One region of the Veillonella sp. CHU594 genome, then DNA from elsewhere that is predicted to be linked to it. Evidence: riboswitches for the same ligand, from Rfam matches in the RefSeq annotation. Region 1 holds a riboswitch; the other holds the start of a gene.
What was found. Region 1 has a riboswitch for thiamine pyrophosphate ahead of thiS (sulfur carrier protein ThiS). Riboswitches for the same ligand answer to the same signal wherever they lie in the genome.
Positions count from the first base shown of each region.

Region 2: another riboswitch for thiamine pyrophosphate. It lies ahead of thiD (bifunctional hydroxymethylpyrimidine kinase/phosphomethylpyrimidine kinase); the one in region 1 lies ahead of thiS (sulfur carrier protein ThiS).

Region 1 covers NZ_RQVB01000002.1:13,652-30,638, reverse strand. The annotation lists gene EO111_RS00660 (ECF transporter S component) at 1-80, shown strand, start outside; gene EO111_RS00655 (methionine ABC transporter ATP-binding protein) at 363-1,409, shown strand; gene EO111_RS00650 (methionine ABC transporter permease) at 1,390-2,043, shown strand; gene EO111_RS00645 (MetQ/NlpA family ABC transporter substrate-binding protein) at 2,054-2,863, shown strand; gene EO111_RS00640 (YerC/YecD family TrpR-related protein) at 3,063-3,326, shown strand; gene EO111_RS00635 (TSUP family transporter) at 3,379-4,155, shown strand; gene EO111_RS00630 (SDR family NAD(P)-dependent oxidoreductase) at 4,167-4,937, shown strand; gene EO111_RS00625 (hypothetical protein) at 5,016-6,191, shown strand; gene EO111_RS00620 (YkvA family protein) at 6,209-6,553, shown strand; gene EO111_RS00615 (thioesterase family protein) at 6,606-7,016, shown strand; gene murI (glutamate racemase) at 7,020-7,838, shown strand; gene EO111_RS00605 (hypothetical protein) at 7,847-8,386, shown strand; gene EO111_RS00600 (coenzyme F420-0:L-glutamate ligase) at 8,397-9,053, shown strand; TPP riboswitch at 9,104-9,203, shown strand; gene thiS (sulfur carrier protein ThiS) at 9,476-9,667, shown strand; gene thiF (sulfur carrier protein ThiS adenylyltransferase ThiF) at 9,668-10,243, shown strand; gene EO111_RS00585 (thiazole synthase) at 10,254-11,045, shown strand; gene thiH (2-iminoacetate synthase ThiH) at 11,062-12,258, shown strand; gene EO111_RS00575 (thiamine phosphate synthase) at 12,245-13,072, shown strand; gene EO111_RS00570 (RNA-binding domain-containing protein) at 13,273-14,814, opposite strand; gene EO111_RS00565 (glycosyltransferase family 2 protein) at 15,179-16,117, shown strand; gene EO111_RS00560 (NlpC/P60 family protein) at 16,140-16,987, shown strand, end outside.
Region 2 covers NZ_RQVB01000003.1:43,523-60,509, forward strand. The annotation lists gene EO111_RS01930 (DNA repair protein RecO) at 139-831, shown strand; gene cytX (putative hydroxymethylpyrimidine transporter CytX) at 964-2,157, opposite strand; TPP riboswitch at 2,301-2,408, opposite strand; TPP riboswitch at 2,589-2,685, shown strand; gene thiD (bifunctional hydroxymethylpyrimidine kinase/phosphomethylpyrimidine kinase) at 2,752-3,558, shown strand; gene thiE (thiamine phosphate synthase) at 3,653-4,324, shown strand; gene glyQ (glycine--tRNA ligase subunit alpha) at 4,703-5,578, shown strand; gene glyS (glycine--tRNA ligase subunit beta) at 5,580-7,613, shown strand; gene EO111_RS01960 (zinc metalloprotease HtpX) at 7,620-8,519, shown strand; gene rplS (50S ribosomal protein L19) at 8,642-8,983, shown strand; gene ylqF (ribosome biogenesis GTPase YlqF) at 9,234-10,127, shown strand; gene EO111_RS01975 (ribonuclease HII) at 10,114-10,917, shown strand; gene EO111_RS01980 (YraN family protein) at 11,182-11,538, shown strand; gene EO111_RS01985 (YifB family Mg chelatase-like AAA ATPase) at 11,554-13,125, shown strand; gene dprA (DNA-processing protein DprA) at 13,126-14,229, shown strand; gene topA (type I DNA topoisomerase) at 14,243-16,492, shown strand; gene trmFO (methylenetetrahydrofolate--tRNA-(uracil(54)-C(5))-methyltransferase (FADH(2)-oxidizing) TrmFO) at 16,489-16,987, shown strand, end outside.

The sequences.
Region 1 (16,987 bases):
TGATTACTGGTAGTTGCGGCATTTTCTTGGCTGCTTTTATTGCAAAACGTGGTGGTATTAAGCTACAGAAACAAGACTAGCTAGTATGTGAATTGTATGTAAGGGAGTGTATTTCATCATTATATAATAAGTATATAGTGAGTTAACATAGGGGCCCCTACCTAGGCGGGAGCACGTTTGTTATAAAGAGTAAGCACCTCTAAATATGGAGTTATAGATTTAAGCTATAAAAGACGATAGGCAAGTAGTATAGTGGGAATTATTGACAGTCTGTCTACTCACATTGTACAATTTATGCATACCCAAGAGCTCTTAGGTTACTGAGGGCTCTTTTTTATTTAGTTTGAAAAGGAGAGGATTTCATGATAGAACTTAAACAGATTCGAAAAGTCTATGAAGGTGCTGTCCGCGTGGAAGCCTTGAAAGAAATTAATGTAACTATAGAAGAAGGCGAAATTTTTGGCGTTATTGGTCAATCTGGGGCCGGTAAATCTACCTTGATTCGCTGTATCAATATGTTGGAACGTCCTACATCTGGATCCGTTATTGTGGACGGTGTAGATTTAACGAAGTTGAACACAGTAGAATTACGTGAAGAACGTAAACACATTGGTATGATTTTCCAACACTTTAATTTACTTTCATCCCGCACAGTGTACGACAATGTAGCATTTCCATTGGAATTGCAAGGATTGTCAAAAGAAGAAATTAGAGAACGTATTTTACCAATTCTAGACATCGTGAAACTGTCGGATCGTTTAGACAACTATCCGTCTCAATTATCCGGTGGTCAAAAACAACGTGTTGGTATTGCCCGTGCCTTAGCAAGTAATCCAAAAGTGTTATTATGCGATGAAGCTACGTCAGCTCTTGACCCACAAACAACAAAATCTATTTTAGCCTTGTTGAAAGACATCAATCGTCGATTAAACTTGACCATTGTCTTGATTACTCATGAAATGAATGTTATCAAAGAGATTTGTGATCGTGTAGCTGTTATTGAAGGTGGTACGATTATTGAAGAAGGTCCTGTAGTGGATGTATTTACAGAACCAAAAGAAGCCACAACGAAAGAATTCGTGTCTGCCATCATCCGTCATGACTTGCCAGAAGATGCCATTGCTCATTTAACATTGAATGAAACTTGGGTAGAAGGGGCTAATCCGATTGTACGATTGACTTTCAAAGGCAATGTAACAGATGAACCTGTAGTGGCAAGCATTATCCGTAAATTTGATACAGATGTAAGTATCTTGTTTGGTGGTGTAGATTATATTCAAGATATGAGCTTTGGTCATTTGATTGTAGAATTAAAAGGGGAGCGTGCTAAATCAGAAGCGGCTATCGACTACTTACATAATTTACCAATTGGAAGCGAGGTGATCGGTTATGTCACAGCAAATCATTAATTTATTGCTACAAGGTTTCTTAGAAACTGTACAAATGACGGTGATTTCCACTGTAGTAGCCGTTCTATTAGGTGTTCCATTGGGCGTAATTTTAGTCATCACCAGCCGTGGTCATATCATGCAAAATGAAGCGGTGAATAAAGTGCTAGGTGCTATCGTAAATGCCACACGTTCCATTCCGTTCATCATTTTAATGGTAGCCATCATTCCATTTACTCGATTAGTAGCAGGTACATCTATTGGTACGACTGCAGCTTGCGTGCCATTGACATTGGCGGCCATTCCATTCTTGGCTCGTTTAGTAGAAACAGCGATCAAAGAAGTGAATGGTGGTGTTATTGAGGCAGCTCAATCTATGGGGGCGACGCCATTACAAATCATTTGGAAAGTGTTGTTGCCAGAAGCGTTACCAACATTAATCGATAATATTACAGTCCTAATCGTTAACTTAATTAGCTATTCTGCTATGGCAGGTGCTATTGGTGGTGGCGGTCTTGGGGATATTGCGATTCGCTATGGATACCAACGTTTCCAAGGAGATGTGATGTTAGCCACTATCATCATCTTAATTGTATTAGTACAAGTCATCCAAAGTGTAGGTGACTATTTATCCCGTAAAGTGAATAAAAAATAAAGGAGATATTATGAAGCGTATTTTAGTCGGCTTATTAGCCATTGCATCTTTAGTGTTACTATTAGCAGGATGTGGTAAAGAAGAAGCAAAACCAGCAGCAGATGCACCAATTAAAGTAGGTGTAACAGCAGGTCCTCATGCAAAAGTTATGGAATTTGTAAAAGGTGAAGCAGCAAAACAAGGATTGAACATCGAAATCGTTGAGTTCAGCGATTATATTCAGCCGAATATTGCCTTAGATCAAAAAGAATTAAATGTGAACTCTTTCCAACATCAACCATTCTTGGATAATACAGTAAAAGATAAAGGTTTGAAAATTCAATCTATCGGCAAAACAATCTTATTACCAATGGCAATTTACTCTAACAAATATAAAGATTTGAAAGATGTGCCAAATGGCGCTACTGTAGCGATTCCTAACGATCCTACCAATGGTGGTCGTGCCTTGCTATTATTACAACAAGCAGGTTTGATTACATTAAAAGACGGTGGCACTGTAAAATCTTCCGTAGCAGATATTACAAGCAATCCTAAAAACATTGATATTCGTGAATTAGAAGCGGCACAAATTGCTCGTTCCCTAAATGATGTTGATGTAGCAGCAGTGAATACAAACTATGCAATTCCAGCAGGTTTGAACCCACAAAAAGATGCTGTTGTAGTGGAAAGCACAGATTCTCCATATGCTAATGTAATTGCTGTTCGCACAGAAGATGTAAATAATGAAACATATAAAAAATTATTGTCCATTTACCAATCTGAACCAGTACGTAAATTCATTCAAGAAGAATTCAAAGGATCTATTATCCCAGCGTTCTAAGTGAAAAGAATCAGCAAACAATTATACAACAGAGGTTAGTTGATATACGAGTATCAACTAACCTCTATTTTTTTGTACAAGAACAATGAATTAATGATATATGTATGATATTTCCTATGGTATAATGGTAGTGAAATAAAGTACATTCTGAATAGAATTATGAAGGAGTAGAAGGTTGAATCAAAAACTTAAGAATCCAATGCATGACCAGTTATTTCGGGCAGTCTTGTCGTTGGAAACACTAGAAGAATGTTATGAATTTTTTGAAGATATTTGTACCATCGGAGAGTTGAAATCAATCTCTCAACGCTTAGAAGTGGCACGATTGTTGAAAGCAGGTACAGGGTATGAGCAAATTGTAGAATTAACAGGAGCTAGTACGGCGACCATAAGCCGTGTGAAACGGTGCTTAAATTATGGTGCCGATGGATATAATAAAATTTTGCCTCGTATTGAGGACTAGAAGATACAATAAGACATCAAAGTGATGTATATAAGAGAGGAGGGCTCACACTATGGAAGGTGATTTACTCATAGGTATTATACTATTTTTTGCAGGAGCCCTAGCGGGGTTTATTGATTCTATTGTAGGTGGAGGTGGGTTGATTTCGTTACCTGCTTTGATGTTGACGAATATGCCGGTGGCCATGTGCTTAGGGACCAATAAATTATCTAGTGTCTTTGGATCTGGCACAGCAATGATTAACTTCGCCAGAAACAAATTGGTAGATTGGACATTAGTGAAATGGATCATGCCATTCACTCTGCTTATCTCTATGGTAGGCGCCTATATAGCAGTCTATGTGCCAGGCACATTTTTAAAACCCCTGATTATTGTATTATTGTTGGCAGTATTCATTGTGGTGCTTACCAAAAAAGATTGGGGTACCATAGCACAAGTGGAACGTAAATCAGGATGGAAATTACTTGCTTATGTAGCAGTGGCTATTGTTATCGGCTTATATGATGGATTTCTTGGACCTGGCACAGGGGTGTTTTTAATATTCTATTTCTTGTTTATGGGTTATGATTTCTTAGGCGCATCAGGAAATGCCAAAGTACTAAATACAGTGAGTAACTTTGGGTCCTTGATGGTGTTCATCTATATGGATCAAGTGAACTATGGCTATGGTTTAGCAGTTGCAGCGGGACAAATTATTGGCGCTACTGCGGGATCAAAGTTAGCCATGGTGAAAGGCGCAGGACTAGTGAGATTTTTGTTTATCGCTATGTCTCTGACAATGTTAATGAAATTGTCCTATGACTATTTACTTTCACAGGGGATTATATAGTAGGAGTAACTATGCAAAAATTTAGTGATAATCAAGTAGCATTAATTAGCGGCGGCACATCGGGTATAGGCTTTGCTACTGCAGAATTGTTGTTAAAGCAAGGCTGGTGTGTGGTGATTAACGGCCGCAATGAATGGGATGGACAAGAAGCGGTTGTAAAATTGCGCCGTATTTCCTCGAAAGTACGATTTGTGCAAGGAGATGTAAGTAAGGTTATGAATTGCCGTCGTATTGTGGAAGATACGATTCGTTTGTTTGGCAATTTAAATGCCTTAGTAACGGCAGCTGGGTATTATGAAGAACGACTATTGGAAGATGTGGATGAGCAAAACTTTGATGAGATGTTTGGAACGAATGTAAAAGGTACTGTCTTTTTATGCCAAGCCGCAGCACCGTACTTGAAACAAGTGCATGGTAGTATTGTGACTATATCAAGTGATGCAGGACTACAAGGTAATGTGGCGTGCACTGTGTACGGAGCATCCAAAGGGGCTGTAGTGAGTTTTACGAAATCACTGTCCTTAGAAATGGCACCTCATCGTGTTCGCGTTAATTGTGTGTGTCCTGGTGATGTAGATACTTCATTAGTGGCAAAACAATTAGCCAATGAACCATCGGGTGATATTGTGAAAGCTAAGGAAGAAATGGCTTTACACTATCCATTAGGACGGATTGCTCAACCGCGAGAAGTTGGCGAAGTCATTGCTTTTCTTATCAGTGAGAAAGCATCTTTCGTGACGGGTGCAGCTTGGACTGTAGACGGTGGACTAACAAGTTGGTAATTCATTGAGAAATTTGATACAATAAGGGTAATAAGTACATTTACATTTAATGTTTTGTGGTCAATATAGGAGACAAATATGGAGCAGTTGGAATACAATAATGCAACACTTCCTCAAGCAACGAATGTACAAGAAGAAGTAGAAATGATTTGCCGTTGGGCAGCAGCTCGTGCAGCTGGTATCGCGGCATTACCAAAATTTAATTATGTAGGTTTATTGGCTAATGATGTGTACATGGTATCACGCATTGCTCAAGTATATGGCGTATGCCCTGCTAAAGAAGGGGTGACTGGATTTTTAGTGGGTCTTGGTGGTAGTGCTGTAGCAGCGTTAGTATGTACAGTCGTGCCAACAGTGATTCTTCGCGTCCCTGTGGCAGCGGCTATTACCTATGGTATTGGTAAAATGGCTGCCAAATGGATTGAAGATGGTATGCCAGCATGTCCGAACTATGAAGAATATCGTCAACGTTTAGTAGATATTTATGAACATAATAAAGAAACAGTCATCACATTGGCGAATACACCACTTCGGGATAAGCCGTTGGGTAATGAAACTGTAGATTTCTTAGATGATGTACAGGTGTCTGGTAATGATTACTTAGCAAGTGCCAAAGGCTTTGCAGGTTCTTTTGTTGGATCTGATTTGTTGGCTAATGTAAGTGCTGTAAAAGATCTAGCAGTAGGAGCCGTATCCATCTTGGCAGCTACGGTGAAAGACACATTAGAGAAAAGTGGTAATGAAGAATTACTAGATAATGCTCGTCATGCTGCAAAAGGCGTAGGCTCTTTGCTTAAAATTTTAGCAACTGAAGCATTATCTTTAACTGGTGCCGTAGCAGGTACATCAGCATCTAAAGCAAGCGTATATACAAAAGCCGCTTATGAAAAAGCAGATACGGTGCGACAAACATTAAATGATTCCTTACAAACTAAAGTAGAACCAGTGGTGGAAAAAGCCACAGCTGTTATGCAAGATGTAAAAGAAGTGGTAGAACCAAAATTACAACAAGTAAAAGAAAAGGTAGAACCAAAACTTCAACAGGTAAAAGAGGTGGTAGAGCCGACATTACAGCAAGTAGAAGAAAAAGCTTCTGAATTGACAGCCAAAGCGATTGATCACGCACAAGAAGCGGTGCAAGACATTCGTGAAAAAGCGGAAGTTGTGAAGGAAACAGCAGTGGAATTGGCAGAACAAACAAAAGAAAAAGCCATCGACTTAGCAGAACAAGCAAAAGACAAGTTCAAACAATAATCAGAGAGGTTATAACTATGAATATCTTACAAATCCTTAAGTATGGAAAAACCTTTACATCTGATGCCTTTATGTCCACTGTGAATCGCATGGGTCGTAATATTATGTTTGCACGAAAAGCTGTTATGTTATATTATTGTTTACGTGATACAGATACACCAGCATTTGTAAAGGCCGTTATTGCAGGCGCTTTAGGATACTTGATATTGCCTATTGATTTTATCCCAGATAGCGTACCAGGTCTTGGTTGGGTGGATGATGTGGCAGTATTAGCAATTGCTATGAAAGTAGCAAATCGCTATATTAAGGCTTCCCATAAGGAAAAAGCACAAAAATTTGTGCCTATCGGATCAATTGATTAATCAGTAAAGGGGCTCTTTGGAGCCTCTTATTGCATAGGAAAGGTAGTATACGATGATTTCTACATCTTTACGTGTCCGATTTTATGAAACGGATATGATGGAGATTGCCCATCATACGAATCATTTACGGTGGTTTGAAATGGGGAGAATTGAATATTTTCGCCGCTGTGGTATTAGTCTATGGGACATGATGCAAGAGGGCATCGTCTTTCCTATTACAAAAGTGAGCTGTGAGTATAAGGAAGTGGCACGCTTTGATGATGTATTGCGGGTGGAATTAACAGTAGCCTCTTTGTCGCGGGCGCAATGTACTTTCACATATCGGATTATCCGTGACAGTGATAATGCATTGATCTGTACAGGGGAAACACAAAATGTGTTTACTGCTAAAGAAACAGGTAAAATTATTCGCTTGCCAGATATATTTTTTAAACCCATGAAAGCCGTAGCAGAGGAGGAGTAGGGAATGACGCCCATACAGAAGGAATTACCTATTGGAGTATTCGACTCTGGAATCGGTGGATTGTCTGTATTATCTGTGCTAGCACAAGAATTTCCGGAAGAAGATTTTATTTATGTTGGAGATAGTGCAAACAATCCAGTAGGCAATAGGCCGATTGAGGAAATTGAAGGCATTGCTACGAAAATTGCAGAGTTTTTAGTGGCCCAACCAGTGAAACTAATAGTCATCGCTTGCAATACATTTTCTGTGGTAGCCTTGGACAAACTATCCAAACAATTTGATGTACCTATTGTGGGGATGGCACAGGGGATTCATGATGCTCTGCGTATTAAGGTTAAACAGAAACGTAAAGGACCTTTAGGCATTATGGCTACGGTAGCGACTATTAATAGTCATAAACATATGGATGCAGTCCATACCTTGAAGCCTCATGTAAAAGTAGTAGAACAAGGCTGTAAAGATTTGGCGGCCTGTATTGAAGAAGGTCATTTAGATGATGCAGTTTTACGACATTGTGCAAAAGAATATGTACAGCCTTTGGTAGAGGCAAATGTGGAAGTGGCCATTTTAGGATGTACCCACTATCCCTTAGTAGAACCCATACTGCGTGAGTTGGCTAAAGAACAAATTTGCTTTGTAGACCCTGCGTGGGAAACATCTGATGCTGTAGGAGCTATTTTGTACGGAGAAGATTTGGAGCAGACATCAGGTAGAAAAGGTTCTATACAAGTTTGTGTTACTAGCCATGCGGATCGAGTAACGTCTATCGTACAAGATATTTTCAAGGATACTAGCTTAACAGCTAAGCTCATTACTCTATAGGAGGAACTATGTATATTTACACATTAATAGATACCCTAGTGTGGATAGCCTGTATCATTGCTATCATTTATATTGCCTACCGCATATTTGCATGGCGCCAAGGCAATGAAGACATTGTGATCATGGTGAAACGTCGCACTCCATTTGTGGTAGAAGACATTAGTTTTGATCAAGTAGTGTTATCTACGGATATTCCATTTGTGAACAGAGGTAAACAATACGGAACCATCATGGATATGTTCCCTCGTCATTTATTACCACAAGAACAATTTGACAATGTGCGAATTCAATCGTGGTTAACCGATGCAAAGGCAGAACGTCATGATGGCTATTGGGAAGCGTTAGTCTATAAACAACGACAAGGCAGTACCATTCGTTTGCGTCTAGTGATGACGGCTAATAGTGGTAATATTCGTAAAGACTTAGTGGGATTCCCAGACATGCCTATCGATATCTACCATCAAGTAGTAGGTCGTGAGGCATACCGTATTTCAAAAACTAGAATTACTCTAACTGCAGAAGAGTTAGAAGTAGCAATGCGTAAATAGGAGGTACATCATGGCAGAATTAGAACTATTACCAATCCCTACGCGCATTTTAACGAACAAAGATGATATCGTAGAGGCTATCGTAGAATTTGCAGGTCCTTATATTGGACCAGAAGATATTGTGTGCGTAGCAGAATCCGTCGTGGCTATCACGCAAGGGGAGTTTACACGACCAGAAGATTTAAAAGTATCTTGGCAAGCTAAATTTTTAAATCGCTTTATCCATCCTGATGGTTCTATGGCATCTGTGTATGGTATGCAAGCAGCTATGGATAAAGAAGGGGAATGGAAAATGATGTTTGCCTTCCTCTGTGGAGCCGTAGCTAAAGTGTTTAAAAAATCTGGCGTCTTCTATCAAATGGCACGGACTGCATCCTTAACAGATGATGTGACAGGGACTATGCCTCCATTTGATAAATGCATTGTATATGGACCAAAACAACCACATGCAGTAGCCGATGCTATTATGAAAGCAACAGGTGCCTATGGGGCTTGTGTAGCGGACGTGAATGATTTAAAACGAGCGGCTATCTTAGGACATAGTCGTGGATTGAAACCGCAGCAAATTGCACAAATTTTAATCGATAATCCATTTGGCAATGATAGCCAAATGACACCTATCGTTGTGATTAAAAATTATGCCTCTGTGTCTGCACGGAGACGATAAAAGTTGTTGATACTTAGACTTGCAAATTGAGGCGTATCAGCGTATACTGAAAGAGAACTTTGGGGAGCCTAGTGGCTGAGAGTAAACGAAAGTTTTGACCCATAACCTGATTTGGATAATGCCAACGTAGGATAAGTTTGATTCGTCATACTGAGGACATCCAACAGGATGTCCTTTTTTGTGCTTTTATAGGATGGTATATCGTATATGAGTATGCATGGAAGGTGTATCTAAGTGGATGTACAAGGGGAACAGAATAGTGAGACGATAGAGTGCTACAGCATGAAGGGGCATACCACCGCGGGTATGGTTTTTCGTGCTGTTTTTTTATACTAGTATGTGGTGAAGGAGCCATGACGGATAATTGGTATGATACTAGTTTGAAATAGGTATATAGCATACGCTATAGTTAGGAGGATATGATGAAAGTAAATGGAGCAACGTATCATTATGAGGGGCAAACAGTGCAAGAAGTACTGGCAGCCCTAGCGTTTCGAATGGATCGCATCGTAGTGGAATATAATGGGAAGATTCTTTCTAAAGCAGACTGGGAATCGACTCGTGTGAGTCCTGCAGACACAATGGAAGTAGTAACCTTTGTAGGAGGTGGCTAAATGGTATCTTTACAAGATAAAAAAGTTCTGCTCATCGGTGTAGGCGGTGTTGGATCCCATGTGGCAGTGGCATTGTGCCGTGCTGGAATTGGTCAGTTAGAAATCGTAGACTTTGACGTTGTGGATGAAAGTAACTTAGGCCGTCAATATTATGAGGTGAATGATGTAGGAGTTTTAAAAGTGGAGGCTATGAAAGGCCATCTCAATCGGATGAATCCAAACTGTGAAGTTATCGTTCATAATGAATGCCTCACACCAGAAAGATTATCTGAATTAATCGATGGCTATGATATGGTTGTAGAAGCAGTGGACAAGGCTGTCACAAAAGCGTGGATGACAGAAGTTATTTTGACCCATCCAGCAGAGCCATTATTAGTAGGCTGTTCAGGTATGGCAGGTTGGGGGGATAGTAATGGTATCCGCCGTGAACGAAGACATCATCGTTGGTATCTATGTGGCGATGGAGTGAGCGATATCGATTCTATCGGAAAAATTACTGCCGCTCGTGTCATGGTGTGCGCCGGACATATGGCAAATGCTGTGATTCAACTACTACATGGGGAAGATATTGATTAAGGAGGAACCTATGACACGTTCAGTAAAAGATATGGAAACACAAGATACATGGACCTTAGGGGGACATACATTACATTCTCGATTTATCTTGGGGTCTGGTAAATTTTCTATCGACTTAATCGAGGCTGTCCTAGAAGAAGCGGGCGCAGAAATGATTACCTTAGCCCTACGTCGTGCGGTAGGTGGAGAAGTGGAAAATATCCTAGATGCTATCCCAAAGGATACTATCTTAATCCCTAATACGAGTGGCGCTAGAGATGCTGAAGAAGCGGTGCGTATAGCAAGATTATCCCGAGCTACAGGTTGTGGAGATTTTGTAAAAGTAGAAATTATGAAAGATTCAAAATATTTATTGCCACATAATGGGGAGACCATTAAAGCTACAGAAATATTAGCAAAAGAAGGATTCATCGTTATGCCATACATGTATCCAGACTTAGAAGTGGCTCGTGATTTGGTGAATGCTGGAGCCGCTGCGGTGATGCCGTTAGCGGCGCCAATTGGATCTAATCGTGGATTGCAGACAAAGGAATTTATCAAAATTTTAGTGAATGAAATTGATTTGCCTATCATTGTAGATGCTGGTATTGGTGCTCCATCCCAAGCAGCAGAAGCAATGGAAATGGGCGTAGCTGCAATCATGGCAAATACAGCCGTAGCTTCTGCGGGCCATATTCGAGGTATGGCGAAAGCATTTGGTTTAGCCATCCAAGCAGGAAGATTGGCATATTTGTCAAAATTAGGGCCTACTCTTGAAACCGGTGGTAGCGCTTCATCTCCGTTGACTGGATTTTTGAGATAATAGGAAAGGAATAGCCATGTCTAGTACCACCAGATACCATATAGATGATCCATGTTGGAAGTATCGCCCCCACATGGATCAAATTGAAAGTCCTATTTTAGAGACGGTATTGCGAGAACGTGAGCAATATACGTACGATCGATACACAGCAGATGATGTGCGCCGTGTGTTGCAAGAAGATACCATTGATGTAGAAGGACTGAAAATTTTATTATCTCCTACAGCAGAACCATTTTTGGAAGAACTAGCGGAAAAAGCAAAGGCCGTACGAACACGATACTTTGGCAATTCTGTGTATTTATTTACACCGTTATATATTTCAAACTATTGCGATAACCTATGCGTGTATTGTGGCTTCAACTGTAAAAATCAGATCCATCGGGCGAAGTTAGATGAAGCAGGTATTGAAGAAGAGTTAAAAAATATTGCCAAAACAGGATTACAGGATATTTTAATTTTGACTGGGGAAAGTGAACGCCATAGTCCTATTTCTTACATTGGGCGTGCCTGTGAATTAGCAAAAAAATATTTTAAGGTAGTGGGCGTAGAAATTTATCCTGCCAATGTAGACGATTATGCGTACCTACGAGAATGCGGTTGTGATTATGTGACCGTATTCCAAGAAACGTATAATTGGGAAAATTATAAAACATTGCATTTGTTAGGAAATAAAAGCGTATTTCCCTATCGACTTGAAACGCAAGAACGAGCTTTGCGAGGGGGTATGCGGGGAGTAGGTTTAGCAGCCTTATTGGGATTGGATGATTTCCGAAAAGATGCCTTTGCCACAGCCTTGCATGCCCATATGCTACAACGTGCGTATCCTCATGGAGAAATTAGTATTTCCTGTCCACGCCTGCGGCCTATCGTCAATGATGATACCATCAATGCAGGGGACGTAGGAGAAGCTCAATTATTGCAAGTCATCTTGGCATATCGCTTATTCCTACCTTATGCAAATATTACGATTTCCACTAGAGAAACAGCCAGGTTCCGCAACGGGGTCCTACCATTAGCAGCGACGAAACTGTCAGCAGGTGTCAGCACAGGTATTGGTGAACATTCCTCAGAAGAAAAGAAACAAGAAGAAGGGGATGCACAATTTGAAATTGCTGACAGTAGAACTGTAGCAGAAGCCATGGAAGATGTGAAAGCCTTAGGAATGCAAGTGGTGATGAGTGATTATATCGATGTGCTCTATGAAGAAAAATAACCAATCTATAGACACCTTAGTGTTGATTACAAATCGCCAGTTACTGAAAGATGACATTAGCTTAGCCACATATGGTGTAGCACTGTCTAGAGGGATAGAAAGAATACAAAAGTATGGCAAGCATTGTATTAATCATACAGAAGAAAGCAGTTTAACGTATAATATACGTAGAGCATATAGATCTACAGTAAAAGCGAATCTTCATAGTACTAAATTGCCTGATGCGAGGGCAGATAGTGCTGAACCAGACAACTGGATGAGAAATCACAGTAGTCTGTACACCCTGTGCCGTGACACTGATTTACCCTTTGAGGAGTATCTCCAACTCTGCGATGCCATCGGGGATACCGTAGTACACCATGGAAAAGTTATTACGAATCGAGAGCAATTAGCTATTGTTTTGGCAACAGCAAAACGAATCCATCTACCCACTAATCTAATACGCTATTGGCAATCCGAACAAGAAGAACTATGGATTATCTTGCAACAACATTTTCAGGACATAACTATGTGGAGCACCGTTCACAACGAAGATGACATCAAGTTATTAGCATCCCTAGGAATCCCTAATTTGGAGTACGTCTTAATCAGTCCCATCTTTCCCACACAATGCAAAACAGGACACCCTGGCATTGGCGTTAAGCGGGGGAAGGAACTGTTGAAACTAATTCGGACACATTACCCACAAGTACAAGGTATTGCTTTGGGAGGTATCCACGAGCACAATTACCAAACGTGTTTGCAACATTCTTTCACTGGCGTAGCTATTATGTCTGATTTCATGAAGCGAGTGCATAGCAATATCGACACATAAGAACGAAGGTAAAAATAGTATAAAATTATTGAGAGAAATAAAATAGAAAAAGAAGGTCATCTTTTATTACAATGAGTGAATAGAAATTATTGTAAAGAAGACCTTCTTTTATGTTCTACCGTATGATAAGTAGAAGATGATTATAATGAAATTTAATGTTTTAGTAAAAAGTGCATATGGGTAAAAAAAGAAGATATCTGCTATGAATCAGATTTATCTTTATAAAATAGATGTTTTATAATATCATAAGTTTCTCCCCAATGATGAATCACTTCTACTGAAGAAACTGCTTTAACATAAGTTCTGTTTTTGTATGCGCCCATCTTTACAATTAAATTTTGTTCAGATAACTTGTTAAGTATTCTTGTTAAGCGAGCAGAGGTTATATCAGGGTGAGCATTGGCAATTTCTTTTTTTGTAAATTTAATAGATGATTTATTTGAAGTTGGAGGATTGCAGATAAATGTATACACTTTTTTCTCATCCTCTTTTAGATTAGAAACGTCTACTAGAGGTTCTGCTATCCATAATTTTAAGTACGTTCTTTCTAAGTCGCTTTTTAATTCAGGAACTTTGAATCTATTTTTTACTACAACATCAATTATTTTTTGACTGCCGCTACCAGCATGTTCAGAGGCGCCCATTCTAGTGAATAAGCTAACGAGAAGAGGATTTCTGACCAAGGATCTACCGCCTCCAGTGAAAAATTCTTTTACAGGGATTTTCATAATTCCGGGATTAATAAAAATATAAAAAGGTTCATGAATTTCCGCAATTAAAGCGGTTGTATTTAAAAAGTAGTCCGCATGGATTATCATATTGACAAATGCTTCGCGTAAAGCAATTGTTAAATCTGTAGGGTTTTTTCTGATCGTGTACTCATCAAGTTCAAAATTTCTGTTTACAGATAATAAGAGTTTTTCACTTACTAAGCGATAATAATTAAATAAATTTAAATCTGGAAAATCTAAATTGCCTGACTCAATTCGGAAACTCCATCTTTGTGAATTACCGCGTTTATCAAAAAAATCTACATGATAATGTGGGAATCGATCGATAATAGAGTTGTATTTGCCGAAGAATAATAATCCAGCAACCGTTAGGTGTATCTTATTAGTATTTCGATTTTTACGAAATACGCCAATATTCTCTAAGAAGCTTTGGTTGTCCATTTCTGAGTAGTTTAAACTGGGATATCTCTTAGATAGTATTGATTTATAACTATTAATGCTATCTAAATCTAAATCAGATATATCATAATTATGGAGTAATTCATAATCTAATTGATCAGATTGATTTCTTAATATTGTACTTAATTGCTGTGTATCTACTAAATGATCTTGTGAGTGTAATCTGATATAAGTATGAGCAAGGTTGTTATTAAGATAAACAGGTTTATCTGTAATTGCAGCCTCCTTAATATGTATAATAACTATAGTTTTATCTTCAATAATAGCTGTTCGTATATCTTCATTTTCTATGATATTTAAGCTAACTTTAGATCTATCACCTAGGGTAGAACAGAAGTCGCTTATTATTTTTTCAGCATCTTTTACTCCGGTTAAAACTGGTTTTTTACACTCGTCTTCAGAAATTCCTAAAATTAAATAGCCACCTGTAGTATTAGCGAATGCAGAATATGATTTCCATGCATCTTTGGGGAAGTCATTTTTAGCCTTTTTGTATTCAACTTGTGAAGACTCTTTTAATGATATAATTGCTTCTAATGTAGTTAGTTTCATAGTATTTTTCCTAAAAGTGCTAAATAAATAGTAAATAAAATTAACTGCTGAATGGGGGTAATATCACATTCTTTATATATGTTGTGAAAGAATGAGTTTAAAAGTGCTAAATAAATGTTAAATAAAATCGGGATTCTTGTTATTGAAGGGCAACAAGGAATATGATGAAAAATAATCAGTATCAGAAAAGAGAAATATTCTTATCATCAGTATACAGGATATAAAATGTGTTTGCCACTATATATTATGAATCCTTGTTGTAGCATATGTTCTGCATGTCAGATATCGTCTCCATATACAGCGGAGTTTGCAAAACAAGTCTCAATCCTGTAAAATAGATAGGTAAAGATCATAAGGAGGAGCTATGTTACTGTCAATTGTTGTTCCCGTATTTAATGAGGAAGATAATATTCAAAAATTTTATACTACAGTCAAAGATGTATTGCAAACACTTGACTATGACCATGAAATTATTTTCGTCGATGATGGGTCCAGTGATGATAGTGCAGGCATGCTACGATATATTGGTAATCAAGATCCAAAGGTAAAAGTGCTGTTATTGGCAAGAAATTTCGGTCATCAATTAGCCTTGACCTGTGGATTAGATTACGCCCAAGGTGATGCGGTAATCACTATGGATGGAGATATGCAACATCCACCAGAGTTGATTCCAGAACTAGTGAAGCATTGGGAAGCAGGTGCAGATGTAGTACGTACCATTCGTGATTCCACAGAAGATGCTAGTTGGGCAAAAGCTTTTACATCGAAATACTATTACAAAGTGCTTAACAAATTAGCCAATGTTCCTATCGTGGAAGGTGGTTCCGATTTCCGGTTGATGAATCGAAAATCCTTAGAAACATTGAAAAACTTCCGTGAACATGGTAGATTTTTGCGGGGCATTGTAGGCGACTTGGGGTTCGTACAACATGAATTTCACTTCGTAGCACCCCCACGTTTTGCAGGTACTTCTAAATTTAGTGTAAAAAAAATGATGCGCTTTGCTTTAGACGGCATTACAGCATTTTCTAGAGTACCCTTGCGGTTAGCCTTATATATCGGCTTGCTATGTGGACTATTAAGCCTGATTATGATCGGACACATATTGTTTGTTCACTTCTTCTCTGACAATGTTATCAGTGGTTGGTCTACCCTAGGGGTGGCTATCTTCTTCCTAGGTGGTGTACAACTGGTAGGTATTGGTATCATCGGAGAATATGTGGGACGAATTTTTGAAGAAGTCAAACAACGACCGTTATATTGGGTGAAAGACGCCATAAACTGTCACATACAAGACAAATAATCGTATATAAGAGAGGAGTCCTATGACGAGTAAAAAGAAACAATACCTGGCAGTCGCTCTATTAGTAGGCTTTTTAGGTACTAGTGTACAAGGAGCTTACCAATATGGTGATACAGGCAATGAAATTCTTGGTATTCAAAAGAAACTCATCGCTGCTGGTTATAAAGCTAGGGAAACTAGCGAATATGATGCAAACACAAAGTGGGCTGTTAGATTGTTCCAAAAAGATAATGGATTAACAGTGGACGGAATATTGGGAGCAGTGACCTATAAAAAGTTGATGGGCAAACCACTGCCGGCGACAACAAAAACGGTATCTAAAAAGAAAGAAATTTCAGAAAAAGATGCTAAATTATTAGCCCATATCGATCCAAATAGAGAATCCACAGCTATCACATCTACGTTAAAGCATAAAAAAGACAAAAGCTCTGCCCCACAAGGGCTGACTTTCAAAAAGAAAGGCAAAACATACAAAGGCTTAGAGATTGGATATCAACCTATATCTGGCAATGTGAAAGAGATTTTGACCTATGCTAATACGTTTACGGGAGTGCCTTATAAATTTGGAGGCACTACACCAGCAGGGTTTGATTGCTCTGGATATATTCGCTATGTATTCCAAAAAATTGGTTACGATTTACCACGTCAAGCTGACGAACAGTATACAGTAGGTAAAAAAGTAGAGAAAAGTAATCTACAACCGGGTGATTTAGTGTTCTTTGAAACTTATGAACCAGGGATTTCCCATTCTGGTATTTACATCGGTGATGGACAATTCATCAGTGCCACATCTAGCAGTGGTGTAGCCGTAGCAGATATTGATGATAGCTACTGGGGACCACGCTATGTAGGGGCAAAACGCGTACTATA
Region 2 (16,987 bases), on a different contig from region 1:
TGCAAGAATCATGTAGATTTTAAGTTTTTGTAGGCTATATAGAGTATGTATATGTAGAAAAAATCAAGAGTATATACAAGGATGATACATGTATTGCTGAATTAGTAGTAATATACTGTTAAGTATGAGGAATTGTAAATGAAAGCAAATACGTTTACTAGTGAAGCCATCGTACTGTGGCGTAAAAAACGAAAATACTATAGTATCTATGCATTTCTCACGAAGTTAGAAGGCATTATACTTTGTTCTGTTCCTCATAAACGTAAAGCTAACTATAAAGAAGGAGCGTATTTGCAACCTTTAAGCCGTTTATATTTGACAGTAGCACCTAACGGAGACATGTACGATATTATCCAGATAGATGGGATTTCTACACGCGATTATGAAAGTTTAGAAGATATTTCCTATGCTACTTTTAGCGGTGAACTGGTAAGTGCTTTATTTGAAAAAGGTAAATTAGACCGCAGTGTATATACGAACATGAGCCGATTTTTACAATCTATACAGGATAAACCCATTCGCTTAGGTTCTATTGTGCTGGGGTGGCATATGTTAAGTCTGGCGGGATTTGTGCCACAAGGGCAACATTGTGAAGACCCTGAGGTAATGGCAAGTCTTTGCGATGAAATCTATGAAGCCTGTCAGTATGTAATGAAACAAGAGCTACAACAAGGTATAACAATGCTTTTGAACTATGATTGGATTCCTACAAAGCCTCTACGTCTTACTGCGAATCAATGGGATCAATTAGAAATTCTATTGCGGAAACTTTTGACCTATCAACTAGGATATACATTGCATAGCATTGAGTTTTTAGAGACGATGATATAATTAATATATTAAAATGAAAACAGGAGCTACCTTTCATAGAAGGAATGCTCCTGTTTTGATTTGTGAAGTTATTGTAAAATGTATAATGAAATAATGAGTGCTTATATACGCACTAAATAGTATAGTAAGCGGTTATATTTCTTTTTTCTTTTTAGAAATTAGGCTAATGATATAGGCTGTTGCAATGGTTGCTAATGCTGTTCCTACGATAGTAGATAGGCTAGCTCCTAAGAATGGGTTGCTGTCAAGGAATTGATGGTACATATAAGTACCAGATGCCCAACAAATGATATACAAACTAGGTCCATGGTCAAGGTGTGGACAATGACGTAATAAGAAATAGTGAGTTAATAAAATAGCAATCATTGGGGCAAACACGGATCCAATCATATATAAGAAAGGAATGATATTATCCATTGGATAGATGGATGCACCGATGGTGCCGATGACGGTAACGATAATACCAATGGTACGACCAGAATATTTAGATTGCAAGCTTTCAGAGGAAATACCTGCAGATAGGGCATCCATAAAAGTAGTTGTGACAGTAGAGAATACGATGATAATTAACCCACCAAATCCTAAACCAGCATGAAGTAGAACCTTTGCAATGTTGCTTTCATTTGTATAGAGGGCCGCAGCGAGGCCTAATACATACATGACAGAGCTAGTTACGCCGTATACGATGGCACTAGATGCAGTACCTGCCACAGGGTTCTTGGATAATCGAGTATAATCACTAATCAATGGTAGCCAAGACAACGGCATAGCGATGGATAATTCCAAGGCCGCTGTGAAAGTCATTTCATCAGTGATGATTCCTTGGCTGTGAATGGAACTTTCTTGTAACAAGCTAATCAACAAATAGATGCAGAGGATACCTAAGCCGTAGCCCATGATGCTGTTGATGTATCCCATGTTACGGATACCGATGAAGAGCCATACAATGATGAGGGCCCCGATAATGAAAGTCCACGCAGTGAATGGTAGATTCCATAACTCTACGGCACCAAGAGCACCGTCATAAATCATAATACCGGTCCAACCAATCAGTTGTAGAACGTTTAAAATAGAAAATAATTTCATGCCCCCATTGCCAAAGACAGTGGATACAGTTTGCATAGAACTCATTTGTTCACGAGCACCGATGAGTCCTGCACCAAATAATAACAAGCAGCCGATGACGTGACCGATGATGATGGCTAATAGGCCGTCGGAAAATCCTAGGGGCGCAAAATAGGTGCCCGTCATAATTTCCGCAATGGAAAGAGCGGCGCCGAACCAAATGAGGGACAACCGCGATGATGAAAGTTGTGTATCAGTCATGAATACTCCTATCCATGCCAGTGGGAACAAAAAAGACTAATCCAAAATGATTAGCCTGTAGATGATAGATATTCTTGAGATACCTAGTATTGCAAACAGGAACCATGTGGTAATGTGTCCTTATGTGTTTGTATAGGTACTACAAAAATATACTAATATATCCCTACGTTGGCATTATCCAAATCAGGTTATGGGTTAGTAGCACATAGCCACTTCTCAGCCCACTTTAGTGAGCACCCCTTACAGATGTATTATACGAATTGAATGATACTACGTCAATAGCAATATATAGGTGAATGTAATGTATCATATGAAATATATAGGATATATGAATATCTATATTGAGAGGAAATATCTTCTAGTGAAAGTAGCTTAGCTGTAATTTATTGTATTGCATTAGAGTATATTTCATGTTATAACTAAATTAATATAAGAACCACTAGGGGTGCTTATGCTGAGATTGATGAGTGTCAAAACCCTAGACCTGAACCAGATAATGCTGGCGGAGGAAAGTGGATGGCATCGAATACTAGATATTGTATAAGAACCGTCCCTAGGATTGGTTCTTTTTTGTTACTAGTAAAGGAGATACCTATGAAATTACATAAAGCGTTAACAATTGCAGGAACAGATCCAACAGGCGGTGCAGGGGTGATGGCGGACTTAAAAAGCTTTCAAAGTCGTCATGTCTATGGGATGGCTGTTATTACATCCGTAGTGGCACAAAACACAAGAGGTGTAACGCAAATTGCCCATATGGATGTATCCATGATTGAAGCACAGTTACAATCGGTGTATACAGACATTGTACCGGAAGCAGTGAAAACTGGCATGTTAGCCACAGCAGAGATGATGGAACTCATCGGGACATATATAGATCCTAAGGTACCCTATGTGTTAGACCCTGTGATGATTGCCACCAGCGGGGATCGATTGATTTCCGATGAGGCGGTGAAAGCTTTACAAAGTACATTGATTCCGAAAGCGACCTTGATTACACCGAACCGTAGCGAAGCCGAAGTACTGGCAGATATGAAAATTGATACGGTAGAAGCTTTGCATACAGCAGGGATTCGCATTTTACAAGAATTAGGTCCTCAAGCAGTGATCATCAAAGGTGGTCACATCGGAGATGAGGCCACAGATTACTTGTTTATAAAAGATACCATGTCCATGCGTCGCTCTTGGACAAGTCCTAAATACGACACAGTACATACACACGGCACAGGTTGTACTTTCTCCGCTGTCATTACAGCAGAACTAGCTAAAGGAAAATCTTTGGAAGATGCGATTACCATTGGTAAAGAATATATCCGATTAGCTATTTTGCATAACCCTGGGCTGGGTACAGGCAATGGACCGGTGAATCATATGGCCTATGGGGATGAATATTCTGAGTAATACAGGTATGATCCATATCATATCGACTATACTTGGTGTCATGGTATACTATAAGTGATCTTTTATAGTTGGCATTAAAGAAACGAGGATTATTTTGAAACATCATGATATAGATACAGTGCGCTCCATGATGGGATTATACTTCATTTGTGGAACACCGAATACGAAGGATATTCACAAGACCCTTACAGAAGCTTGTAAAGGGGGTATTACTTGCTTTCAACTTCGTGAAAAAGGAGAAGGTGCTTTAGGAGGTGACGAAAAAGAACAGTTGGCACGAGAGTTGCAACACATTTGTAAGGAATATGGAGTTCCTTTCATCATTAATGATGATGTAGAATTAGCTGAAAAGATAGGCGCTGCTGGCGTCCATGTGGGACAAGACGATATGGACCTTGACGAAGTACGCAAACGATTGCCTCACGCTATTGTGGGTACGTCCATTAATTCTGTGGAAGAGTTAGAGAATACAAAGTTGGACTATGTGGATTATATCGGTGTAGGTCCTATGTACGAAACAAGCACAAAAAAAGATGCCAAAACTGTGCGAGGGCCCGAATTAATTTTAGCTTTACGTGCTCATAACCCGACAATTCCAATGGTGGCTATTGGTGGCATTAATCGAGATAACTTTGATGATGTCTTAGCGGAACCAGTGGACGGTATTGCGGTAATCTCAGCTATCACAGAAATGGAAGACATCGAATATGAAACGGCCATGTGGATAGAGAACATGGAATGGTGTAAGATGTTCTTGGAAAAATAATATACAGAACATATTGCTAGACCTTTGTGGTACAGGGGGATAGTAAAAGCAATTAAGAACTTACATCAGTAATTCAGCGGATACACCTTGACACTAATCCCTTTTATCCATACAATAGTATATATACATAAGTGATGAAGCAGAGGAGTATACTCCCGTTAGCGAGTGAGGACGGTGAAAGCTCACAAATGAGTAGAAGGCGCTGTGGAGCATGGGCAGGAACGTTGTACCATACTAGGTATGGACAATTAGTAAAGGCTATTTTTTAAAAGAGGGCATTAGCCAATTAGGGTGGAACCGCGGGTATATCTCGTCCCTGTAGCGATTTTCGTTGCAGGGACTTTTTTTATTCCCTGTAAAACATAAGGAGGAATGGAAATGACATTTCAAGAGATGATTTTTACACTCCAAAACTTCTGGGGTGAACAAGGTTGCATTTTGCAACAACCATATGACATTGAAAAAGGGGCGGGTACTATGAACCCTGCTACGTTCTTACATGCATTGGGACCAGAACCATGGTCTGTATGTTATGTAGAACCATCCCGTCGTCCTGCGGATGGCCGTTATGGTGACAATCCGAACCGTTTATTTCAACATCATCAATTCCAAGTGATTATTAAACCTTCTCCAGACAATATTCAAGAATTATACTTGCAAAGTTTGGCTGCTCTTGGCATTCATGCAGAAGATCACGATATCCGTTTCGTAGAGGATAACTGGGAGTCTCCAACATTGGGCGCTTGGGGCCTTGGTTGGGAAGTCTGGTTAGACGGCATGGAAGTAACGCAGTTTACGTACTTCCAACAAGTGGGATCTATCGATGTAAAACCAGTGTCCGTAGAAATTACATACGGCTTAGAACGTTTGGCTATGTACATTCAAGGCGTAGAAAATGTATACGATTTGCAATGGAACGAACAATATACATACGGCGATGTATGGCATGCGAACGAAGTAGAACAATCTACGTACAGCTTTGAATTAGCAGATACAGATATGTTATTCAAATTGTTCGATATGTACGAAGCAGAGGCGACACGTGTATGTCAATTAGGTTTCGTGTTGCCGGCTTACGATTATGTGTTGAAATGTTCTCACACATTCAACTTGCTAGATGCACGTGGTGCCATTTCTATTTCTGAAAGAACAGCTTTCATCGGTCGTGTTCGTAACATGGCTCGTATTTGTGCACAAAACTATTTGGCGAAACGAGAAGAACTTGGTTTCCCATTGTTGAAAGGAGATAAATAAGATGGCTAAGGATTTACTCTTTGAAATTGGGGCAGAAGAAATTCCTGCAGGATTTTTGCCAAATATTATTAAACAATTAGGTGAATTAGCAACAGCTGCATTGGCAGAGCGTCACATTCCACATGGCGCTGTAAAAGTCTATGCCACACCTCGCCGTGTTGCATTACTCATCAATGACGTAGCAGAACGTGGTGAAGATGTTCATGAAACACATAAAGGTCCATCTGTATCCATTGCTTATGATGCTGACGGCAATGCTACAAAAGCAGCCATCGGTTTTGCTCGTGGTAAAGGATTAGATGTATCTGAATTAAAAGTAGTAGATGGTTACATCTTTGCGGACACAACAACAGCTGGTTTAGATACAAAAGAAGTCTTATCTGACGTATTACCATCCTTGATTACAGGTTTAAGTTTCCCTAAATCCATGCATTGGGGCGATTTAGAAGAACGGTTCGTTCGTCCAGTACGTTGGTTGGTGGCATTATTTGGACAAGACGTAGTGCCGGTGATATTTGCCAATGTAACAAGTACAAATGTAAGCCGTGGACATCGTTTCCTTGGTGAGTCTGAATTGACTATTACAGAACCAAAAGACTATGTGGATACATTAACTAAGAACTTTATTATGATCGACCAAGACGTTCGCCGTGAGACGATCCGTAAACAATTAACAGAATTAGCAGCCACTAAAGGGGCTACTGTGGTGTGGGATGAAGATTTATTAGACGAAGTTACATTCTTAGTAGAATATCCAACAGCACTTTGTGGTACTTTTGATGAAAGCTATTTAGCGTTACCATCAGACTGTATTATTACACCAATGAAAGACCATCAACGCTATTTCCCAATGGTGGATGGCAAAGGAACATTACTTCCTATGTTCTTAACTGTTCGCAATGGGGATAGCAAATCTCTAGAAGTGGTAGCAGCTGGTAATGAACGTGTACTTCGTGCTCGTTTAGACGATGCGAAATTCTTCTTTAATGAAGACCGTAAAACGCCATTAGCTGGTCGTTATGAAGCATTGACAAAAATTGTCTTCCAAGAAGGTTTGGGCAATTTAAAAGATAAAACAGAACGTCTCTTAACATTAGGTGCTGCCTTAGCACAAGAAGTAGGCTTTACAGATACAGTTACTTTAGAACGCGCTACACATCTTGCTAAAACCGACTTAACGACAGGTATGGTGAGCGAATTTACTGAATTACAAGGTATTATGGGTAAAGAATATGCTCTACTAGATGGTGAAACTCCAGCTGTAGGGGAAGCAATTTTTGAACAATACTTGCCTCGTTTTGCAGGGGATATCTTACCAAGTACCGATGCAGGTCGTATTTTGAGTATCGTTGATAAAGTAGATACCATTGTAGCTACGTTCAGCCGTGGTTTAATTCCAACAGGTTCCCAAGATCCATATGCATTACGCCGTCAAACGATTGGTATCATCAACATTTTGATGGATAGTAAATGGTCTTTATCCATGCGTCCAATCTGGATGAAAGCAATGGAATTATTAGGCGTGGCTAGTGAAAAACAAGAAGAATTACTAGGTCAATTAGAAAACTTCTTCATCCTTCGCTTGAAAAATATCTTGCTAGAACAAGGCATGCCATACCAAGTAGTGGATATTGTATTGAGCCAAGAGACTGTCACAGTTGCTTTAGCAGAAGGTTTGGGACAAGCCTTAACAGCAAACCGTATTGATGAAAACGAACCATTAATGCAGGCTTACACACGTATTTTTAATATGGTAAAAGATGTGACTTTCACAGGCGTTGACGAATCCTTGTTAAAAGAAGATTCTGAACAAGCCTTGTACAAAGCGGCATTGCCGGTATATACAACAAATCGTAATGCCTTAGAAGCTGGGGACTATGTGAAAGCTGTAAGCTTGGCAGAATCCTTGGTGCCATATATTGAAACATTCTTTGAACATGTTATGGTTATGGATAAAGACGAAACAGTGAAGCAAAATCGTCTTCAATTATTACGTATGACTTACGAAGTAAGTAACTTAGGTAAATTGAAATAAAATCTTATGATTATTACAGTACTCACATTTTTTGCGAATGTATTTATCATTGGCAGTATTCTGTACATGTACCAAGTTATCTTTGGTCCTATTGATCATCCTTTTCTGATGAAAGCGATGGACCTCTTTCATGTGCGTATTAACCTGGAAAATATTAGCTATGCCGTAGCAGGTACATCTGTGTTACTTGTGGCGGCACTAGCGCAAATTCCTTGGTTTCATCGCATTACCATGTGGCTCTATGGGGGACGTCGTCCTATAGGGCAAGAAGTAGAGATTCTACAGATGATTCAGAAGGATATACAAAACCATACTGGTATCGATATGTCGCAATTCGACTGGTTTATCAAAAATGATGATTCTATCAATGCTTTTGCAATGGGGCATAATCGAATTTGTATTAATACGGGGGCTATCATACAGTTGCCATATGATGAATTATTGGGCATAGTGGCTCACGAAATGGGACATATTCATCATAAAGATGGGGCCTACGGATTTTCTTGTTTCTATATGAACTATTTGGGACAAATGTGCATTCGTGTGTACGAACTATTTGCGCGTGTCATATTATGGATTCAATATTTGCGACTACCGATAATTACATTCATTGTGCAAATCTTCTACCTTTGCGTGGTATTGCAGATACTTTTCATGCAGTGGGTTATTAAAGCGCCTTTGATCATTATTGACTTATTCACAGGTAGACGAGCCGAATATCGGGCAGATAAATATGCTTATGAAATCGGCTTAGGCGCTGAATTACATAATGCATTAGTTACCTTACGCAACTATACAGTTGAAACTGGTGAAAGTGGGCTCATTAGCAAACTCTATAGCACACATCCAGCTACAGAAAAACGTATCGAACGATTGCGACAATATGTAGAGGGGAAGATAAAATAAATTTTACATTTCCCTCTTGCATAAAAACTTTTATTTATGATAGAATAGTACTGTTAATTTGAGATGGTCCTCTGCTTATAAGGTGTAAGTAATGAACGTCTGCAAAATAGGAGGAAAAAATCGTGAATATTATTGATGTATTAGAAAAAGAACAGCTTCGCTCTGACATTCCTGAGTTCCGCGCTGGTGATACTGTAAAAGTACACGTAAAAGTTGTGGAAGGTAGCCGTGAACGTATTCAGGTTTTCGAAGGTTTAGTAATCAACCGTCAAGGTGGTTCCGTTCGTGAAACTTTCACAGTTCGTCGTATCGCTTCTGGCGTTGGTGTTGAACGTGTATTCCCACTTCACAGCCCACGTCTAGCAAAAATCGAAGTAACTCGTCGCGGTATCGTTCGTCGTGCTAAATTGTACTACTTACGTAACCTTACTGGTAAAGCTGCTCGTATTCGCGAAAAACGCTAATTTAAAAGGGTTAGCCATGAGACGTAAGTCTATGGCTAGCCTTTTTTTATTTCCTTTAGAAACTGCTAAATAGTAGGGCATATTAGTTATGAAATCCTAGATGAGAGTTTGCTACTTGATAGTCAATTTTATATACTTTCATAAAATGTAGATAGTTTGATAGTAGTATGTCATAAAAGATATTAAATTAGCAGAAAAAAATAACCGTAAAATGAGCATATGATATAGATAATAGACGAATAGGTGAAGTATGAGTCAAGAAATTTTTCCGATCGTGCAGTGGTTCCCAGGTCATATGGCAAAAGCCACTCGCATGATTACGGAACATAAAAAGAAAGTTGATGTGGTTATCGAATTACTAGATGCACGTATTCCTCGCAGTAGTGCGAATCCAGTTATTCGCGAGTTGATAGGCGATAAGCCACATGTAGTGATTTTAAATAAATGCGATTTGGCAAATCCAAAAGCTACAAAAGAATGGATTGAATTTTTCAAAAATGAAGGTATTCATGCTATTGCTATTGATTCTAAAAATGGCAAAGGAAATAAGCAACTCGTGAAAACTGTAGAATCCTTAGCACAGCCCATTATCGATAGATGGCTAAAAAAAGGAATTAAAGGTCGTACTGTGCGCACTATGATTCTAGGGATACCCAATGTAGGTAAATCTACATTAATTAATAAACTAGCTGGTTCTGCAGCGACAAGAACTGCCAATAAACCGGGTCATACTCGGGGTCAACAATGGGTGAAAGTAGGTAAAAATCTAGAATTATTAGATACGCCAGGTGTATTATGGCCTAAGTTTGAAGACCAACGAGCAGCAGCTCGGTTAGCGATGACAGGAGCTATTTCCGACGATGTGTATGATTTAGATTCTGTTATTAAGCAGTTGTTGGCATATTTAGAAGAGTATGAACCGACATTATTGCATGAGCGTTATAAATTGACGGAAGAAGAGCGTACATCCGTAGATACCATGTTAGAGGCTATTGGTCGTCGTCGTGGTTGTTTGGTAAGCGGTGGCGTCGTGGATTATGACAAGGTGCGCCGTGTGATTTTGACGGATTACAGAAATAACAAATTGGGATACATTACCTTTGATGGCGTCGATGAGGAGCCGTACTATGTTGACGAAGAGTGAGTTTCAGGAACTTAAAGTTAAAGATATTAAAAATCTACTGCAAGGTGAATGCCCTTTTGATTATGTACAATGGGCATTAGAAGATTCTCGTGAATCCGTGAAACACGCAGCTGGTGTGTATTTACGAAAGCAGAAAAAAGTCTTAGAAGAGCAACAGCGTTTGGAAGCCATGTACACCTATGAAGAAAGTTTTTATGAAGAAGGAAAATTTTTAGTGGCTGGTGTAGATGAAGTGGGTAGAGGTCCTATTGCAGGTCCTGTGACAGTAGCAGCTGTTATTTTACCACCTCATTGCAAACTAGTAGGCCTGAATGACTCTAAAAAACTGAGTCCAGAAAAACGAGATGCCTTATTTGAACAAATCATGGAGGTAGCAGTAGCGGTGCACTGTGTGTCATATGAGGCAGAAGTCATTGATACACTCAATATTTATGAAGCTACACGACAAGCTATGTATGAGGCGATTCGTAATTTACCAGTACAAGCAGAGGCTGTATTATCGGATGCGATGAAATTACCAGATTTAACGATACCTGTAGAATCTTTGATTAAGGGAGACTCTAAAAGTGCATCTATTGCGGCTGCTTCCATTGTAGCAAAGGTAACACGGGACCGCTTCATGGAATCTATGGACGAAGAGTATCCAGGATTTGGGTTTGCGATCCATAAAGGATATTATACAGATGTACATAAGCAGGCCATAAAAGACCTTGGCATTACACCATTACATCGTCATAGTTTTGAACCTATCAAATCGATTGTGGCAGGTAAGCCTGTAGAAGAAATCTAAGTATTAGTATATCGTTTAGGTTATACATGCTTAGGATAGCTATAAAGATATCTCTGCCTATAGCAATTTCATTGTTTGAAAATAGTTATAATATTATATTACTTATAAAAGCATTCTTATAGAGTATTCTATGAGGATGCTTTTTTGCATATCGATAATTGTATATGGATTATAACACTCTTAGTAGAGTACCCTCCTAACAGTGTGGGTTGTACGGTTTACATTCTTTTGTAATGAAAGTAATGTAGAACTAAGGAGGTGCCTATGAACCACATTGAATTAGGAAGATACGGTGAAGACCTAGCTACCAACTATTTAAAAAGCCAAGGCTATGATGTGTTGGAACGAAATATACGCTATCGATTTGGTGAAGTAGATATTATTGCTAAAAAAGAAAATATGCTCATTGTGGTTGAGGTGAAAACGAGACGGACCCAAACCTATGGGATGCCCTGCGAGGCAGTGCATTGGAAAAAGAAACAACATATACGTCATGTTATATCTATGTTTTTGGCTACCCGTGATATAGAGTATGAATCTATACGATTTGATGTCATAGAAGTATATGTGCCTCAAGTGGGAGATTCTGAATTACGGCATATAAAAGCGTGTCATTTATAAGATGGGAGGAGTATCATGTATGCAAAAACCTATGGAGTATGTGTGAGTGGTATTGATGGATATGTGGTGACTGTAGAAGTAGATATTAGCCCAGGTCTACCAAGCTTTGATATTGTTGGCTTACCAGCGACCTCTGTGAAAGAGGCAAAAGAGAGAGTACGATCGGCTATCAAGAATGGGGGCTTTGAGTTTCCTATGAAGAGAATTGTGGTCAATCTAGCACCTGCCCATATTCGTAAAGATGGGTCTTCTTTAGATTTAGCTATTGCCATGGGAATTTTAGCTGCTCAAGAATCGGGAAAACATAAGAAAAAGGAGTCTATACATTGGAATCACCATATATTTATAGGAGAATTATCGTTAGATGGTTCTTTACAACCAGTGATGGGAATGTTATCTATGGTGATGGGAGTGACAAATCAGGAGTTAGGGAATGACAATAGTTATCTTTCTAAGGTAGAAGATATTATAGTGCCTATAGGAAATCATGAAGAGGCTATTAGTGGGTCCTCTATACCTGTATATGGATTATCTACATTAGCTGAAGTGGTGGAAGTATTAGAAGATTCTGAAAAGAAAGAAAATCTATGTGCGCAGATAGCTATAGTGCCATCAAAATATAGTGCGGAAATACTAGATTTACAAGATGTAAAAGGGCAAGTAATGGCAAAACGGGCCTTAGAAATATCTGCTGCTGGTGGTCATCATTTACTGATGACAGGACCTCCAGGTTCGGGAAAAACCATGTTAGCTAAACGATTGCCGTTTTTATTGCCTCCTCTTTCACGGGAGGAGCAACTAGAGGTAAGCCGCATTTATAGTGTAATGGGTTTATTAAAAAGTGGCCGATTAATGGAACAACGACCATTTCGCAGTCCTCATCATACGAGTACATTAGTGGCTATGGCGGGAGGAGGACAACCGCCAAAACCAGGAGAAATTACCTTGGCACATAAAGGCGTTTTATTTTTGGATGAAGCACCAGAATTTCGTAGGCCCGTCATAGAGGTTCTGAGACAGCCCTTAGAAGAACGACAAGTACATATTGCACGCATCGGAATGGCAACTACCTATCCCAGTGATTGTATTGTTGTCATGGCTATGAATCCATGTCCATGTGGATGGTTTGGAACGGAAGAAGATCATCGATGTACTTGTACAGCTACGCAAATTCAAAGATACCAACGAGTGTTATCAGGACCTATTTTGGATAGAATGGATCTAGTAGTACCCGTAGAAAGACCTACTTTAACAGAGATATATGCCCCTAAGGATGAAGTTAGTACAGAGCAAGTACGTAGCCGTGTTATCCGTGCTAGATCTATGCAAGCTGAAAGATATAAAGGAACGAATATTGGGGTGAACTCACATTTAAGTCATAGTGATATAGAAATGTATGTGAAACTTTCTAAGCAAGCTAAAGAATTGCTAGATTCAGCTTTTACTACATTACATTTGAGTTTACGTAGCTATGACCGCATTATCAAAGTGGCAAGAACAATCGCTGATTTAGCAGAATCTGAGGAGATTTTAACAGACCATGTGGCAGAAGCTTTGAGTTATCGGCAAGTACAGGAGGGATTATAAATGAAAGATGAAATTTATGCGAGTGCTCTCCAACATGTAGTAGGATTAGGAAATGCAAGCTTAGGTAATTTGTTTACCTATTACGAAAGTGCCAAAGAAGCTTGGCATCATGTGTTATATCACAATGTGGAACCATCATTGGGTTGTAAATATGAATTATTTGATGAAATTCGCCGTCCTATCAATGAAAGCTTTCTATTACAATTAGAAGAAGATTTAGAGCGTTATCATATGGAAGTGATTACTTGGGAATCTCCATACTATCCAAAATCTTTATTAGAAATTTATAATAGTCCCCGAGTGTTGTATGGACGTGGAAATATAGAAGTGTTGCAACATATGGATCGTTCTTTGGCGATGGTAGGCGCTAGAAAGTGCTCTACCTATGGTGTACAAGTAGCTAGACACTTTGGACGGGCTTTATCTAATTTAGGCATTATTGTTGTTAGTGGAGGCGCCATGGGAATCGATCGTGCTAGCCATGAAGGGGCCTTGCAAGGACAAACTCCAACGATTGCTGTTATGGGCTGCGGTTTAAATGTAACCTATCCAAGAACAAACCGAAATTTATTTTTAGAAATTTTAGAAAAAGATGGATTGCTATTATCAGAATATGGACCGCACATGCAAGCAAAGAGTCATCACTTTCCTTCTCGAAATCGAATTATCAGCGGTATGACGAGAGGCACTATTGTTGTGGAAGCAAAAGCTAGTAGCGGATCTTTGATTACTGCTGATATGGCGATTAATGAAGGGAGAGATGTATTTACCATACCTGGTAATGTATTGACGCATACTTGTGATGGAAATCATTGGCTTATTCAACAAGGAGCTACGGTATTAACAGATCCTGAACAAGTATTGCGTGAATATGGTTGGCAAAAAGTCGCAAAGTATAGTAACATGGATAGTAATAAAGTAAACATAGTGAATGAAGAAGAACAAAGTGTGTTGAAGGCCATGAATCCTGGTGGAAATACAACGATTGAAGAACTTGTACATACCACGCAATTGTCTTTATCAAATCTTCATACATTGCTGTTACAATTAGAGCTAAAACAAATGATTACACATACCCCGCAGGGGTACGTGCTACATACTTAGAGGAGGAAGATTTTTGGCCATTACTAGATCCTTCGTTACAGGGGAGAAGAAAAAAGACAAAGATACAAAAGAAGCTGTCAAATCAAGCGCCAAAGCACCAGAGTCTAGACCTTTGGTCATGCGTCCGGAACCGATTGAAATAGAGCATAAACGGACTTTCAAAAAAGATGGAAAAACTTTAATCATCGTGGAATCACCAGCAAAGTCAAAGACCATTGAAAAATTTTTAGGTGATGATTATGTGGTAAAAGCTAGCATGGGCCATTTAAGGGATTTACCTAAAATGCAAATGGGTGTATCTATAACTAATGGTTTTTTACCTAGATATTTGAATGTACCAGGTAGAAAGGCTGTTATTGAAGATTTGCGCAAAGAAGCAGATAAGGCGAAGGCTGTGTATCTGGCAACTGACCCTGACCGTGAAGGAGAAGCCATCTCTTGGCATTTAGCACATATTTTAAATATAGATGGTACTACACCATGTCGAGTGACTTTCAATGAGATTACCAAGCATGCTATTCAAGAGGCGATGGCAACACCTAGACCGATTGATATGCATATGGTGGATGCTCAACAGGCTCGTCGTGTATTGGACCGTATTGTAGGTTATAAATTAAGCCCTTTGCTGTGGAAAAAGATTTGCAAAGGACTTAGTGCTGGACGTGTTCAATCTGTAGCGGTACGCATTATCTGCGATCGGGAACGAGAAATTCAAGCATTTATTCCAGAAGAATATTGGACTATTGAAGGCGTGTATCAAACAGCTAAGAATGAACAATTTGATGTGGTAGTGACACACAAAGGTGATGAAAAGCTAACGATTTCTAATGAGATAGAAAGTAATGAAGTGTTACGTGTTATTCGTGACCGTGAAAGTGTAGTTAGTTCTGTACAATCAAAACAACGTAGTCGCAAAGCACCAGCTCCATTTACGACGTCAACGATGCAACAAGAAGGTGTACGCAAACTGAATATGAATGCAAAACGCATTATGTCTGCAGCACAACATTTATATGAAGGTAAAGAAATTGGGGGCTATGGTCATGTAGGTTTAATTACCTATATGCGTACAGATTCCACTCGGGTATCAAAGGAAATGCAAGAAGCGGCTAAAGCCTATATTCTCAAGACCTTTGGGAAGGAGTTTTATCCGAGTAAACCAAATGTATTTGGAGCGAAGGCGAATGCTCAAGATGCGCATGAAGCGATTCGTCCTACCATGTTGGAATTACCACCTAAAGCGGTAGCGTCCTATCTATCTAGTGATGAGTTAAAATTATATACCTTGATTTGGAATCGATTTTTAGCGAGTCAAATGGCTCCACAGAAAAGTGAAACTATAACTATGCAATTTCATGTAGATGAGTATACATTGAAGTCTTCAGGGAATCGTGTATTATTTAAAGGTTTTACAGAAGTCTATGAAGACGCTAAAAAAGAGGATGACCATATACTGCCAGCCCTAGAGGAAGGGCAAGCTATTATGCCTATCTCTATGGATGGTATACAGCATTTTACGCAACCTCCAAGCCGTTATTCTGAGGCAGGTCTTATCAAAGTATTAGAAGAACAGGGAATTGGTCGGCCAAGTACGTATGCAGCTACTATTGATACGATCTTAAAACGGAATTATGTGGAGCGTAAGGATAAACAATTTATTCCTACTGATTTAGGATTTGCCGTGGTGGAATTTTTAACAACTCATTTTGAAAAGTTCATTAATACGAAATTTACTGCCTCTATGGAGGAAGATTTAGACCATATTGCACAAGGGACTAACTTCTACGAAGCTGTTATCCATTCATTTTATGATAGTTTTGAGAAGGAATTATACACAGCTGAATCGGCTGAGAAGATAGAACTGGAGGCAGAAAAGAGTGGTATCCTTTGTGAAAAATGTGGACATGATATGGTCTATAAACTAGGACCTTATGGTAAATATTTAGCATGTTCTAACTTTCCAGATTGTCGAAATATTAAGTCCATTACAGTTAGCACGGGAGTGACATGTCCTAAATGTAAATCTCATGAGATTTTAGAACGTAAATCCAAGAGAGGTCGTGTCTTTTATGGTTGTGAAGGGTATCCATCTTGTGATTTTACAATGTGGGATAAACCTATTGATAAAACTTGTCCCGTTTGTGGTAGCTTAATGGTTGAAAAAGTATATAAAAATGGCAATAAGAAAGAGTTTTGTTCCAATCCTGACTGTGAAACAAGGCCAAAACGTAAACCTAGAACAAAGAAAGAAGATAAAGAATGAAAGATTTTGTAACTATTATTGGAGCTGGTCTTGCTGGCTCTGAGGCAGCCTATCAACTGGCTAAGCGTGGTATCCCTGTGCACTTATATGAAATGCGTCCCAAAGTGTCTTCACCGGCTCACCATACAGATCAATTTGCAGAGTTAGTATGTTCTAACTCTTTGCGTGCGAATACGATAGAAAATGCAGTGGGGCTTTTGAAAGAAGAAATGCGTCGTTTAGACTCTTTAATCATGGAATCTGCCGATGCTACTCAAGTTCCAGCAGGTGGTGCCTTGGCCGTAGATCGTCATGCTTTTAGCAAAAGGGTCACAGAACGTATTAAAGAACACCCTTTAATCACCGTGATTCATGAAGAAGTGACAGAGATTCCAACAGAAGGTATTGTTATTTTTGCAAGTGGTCCACTCACATCAGAAGCATTAGGGACTAAGATTAAAGAGTTGACTGGTTCTAAAGATTTTTATTTCTATGATGCGGCAGCGCCGATTGTAA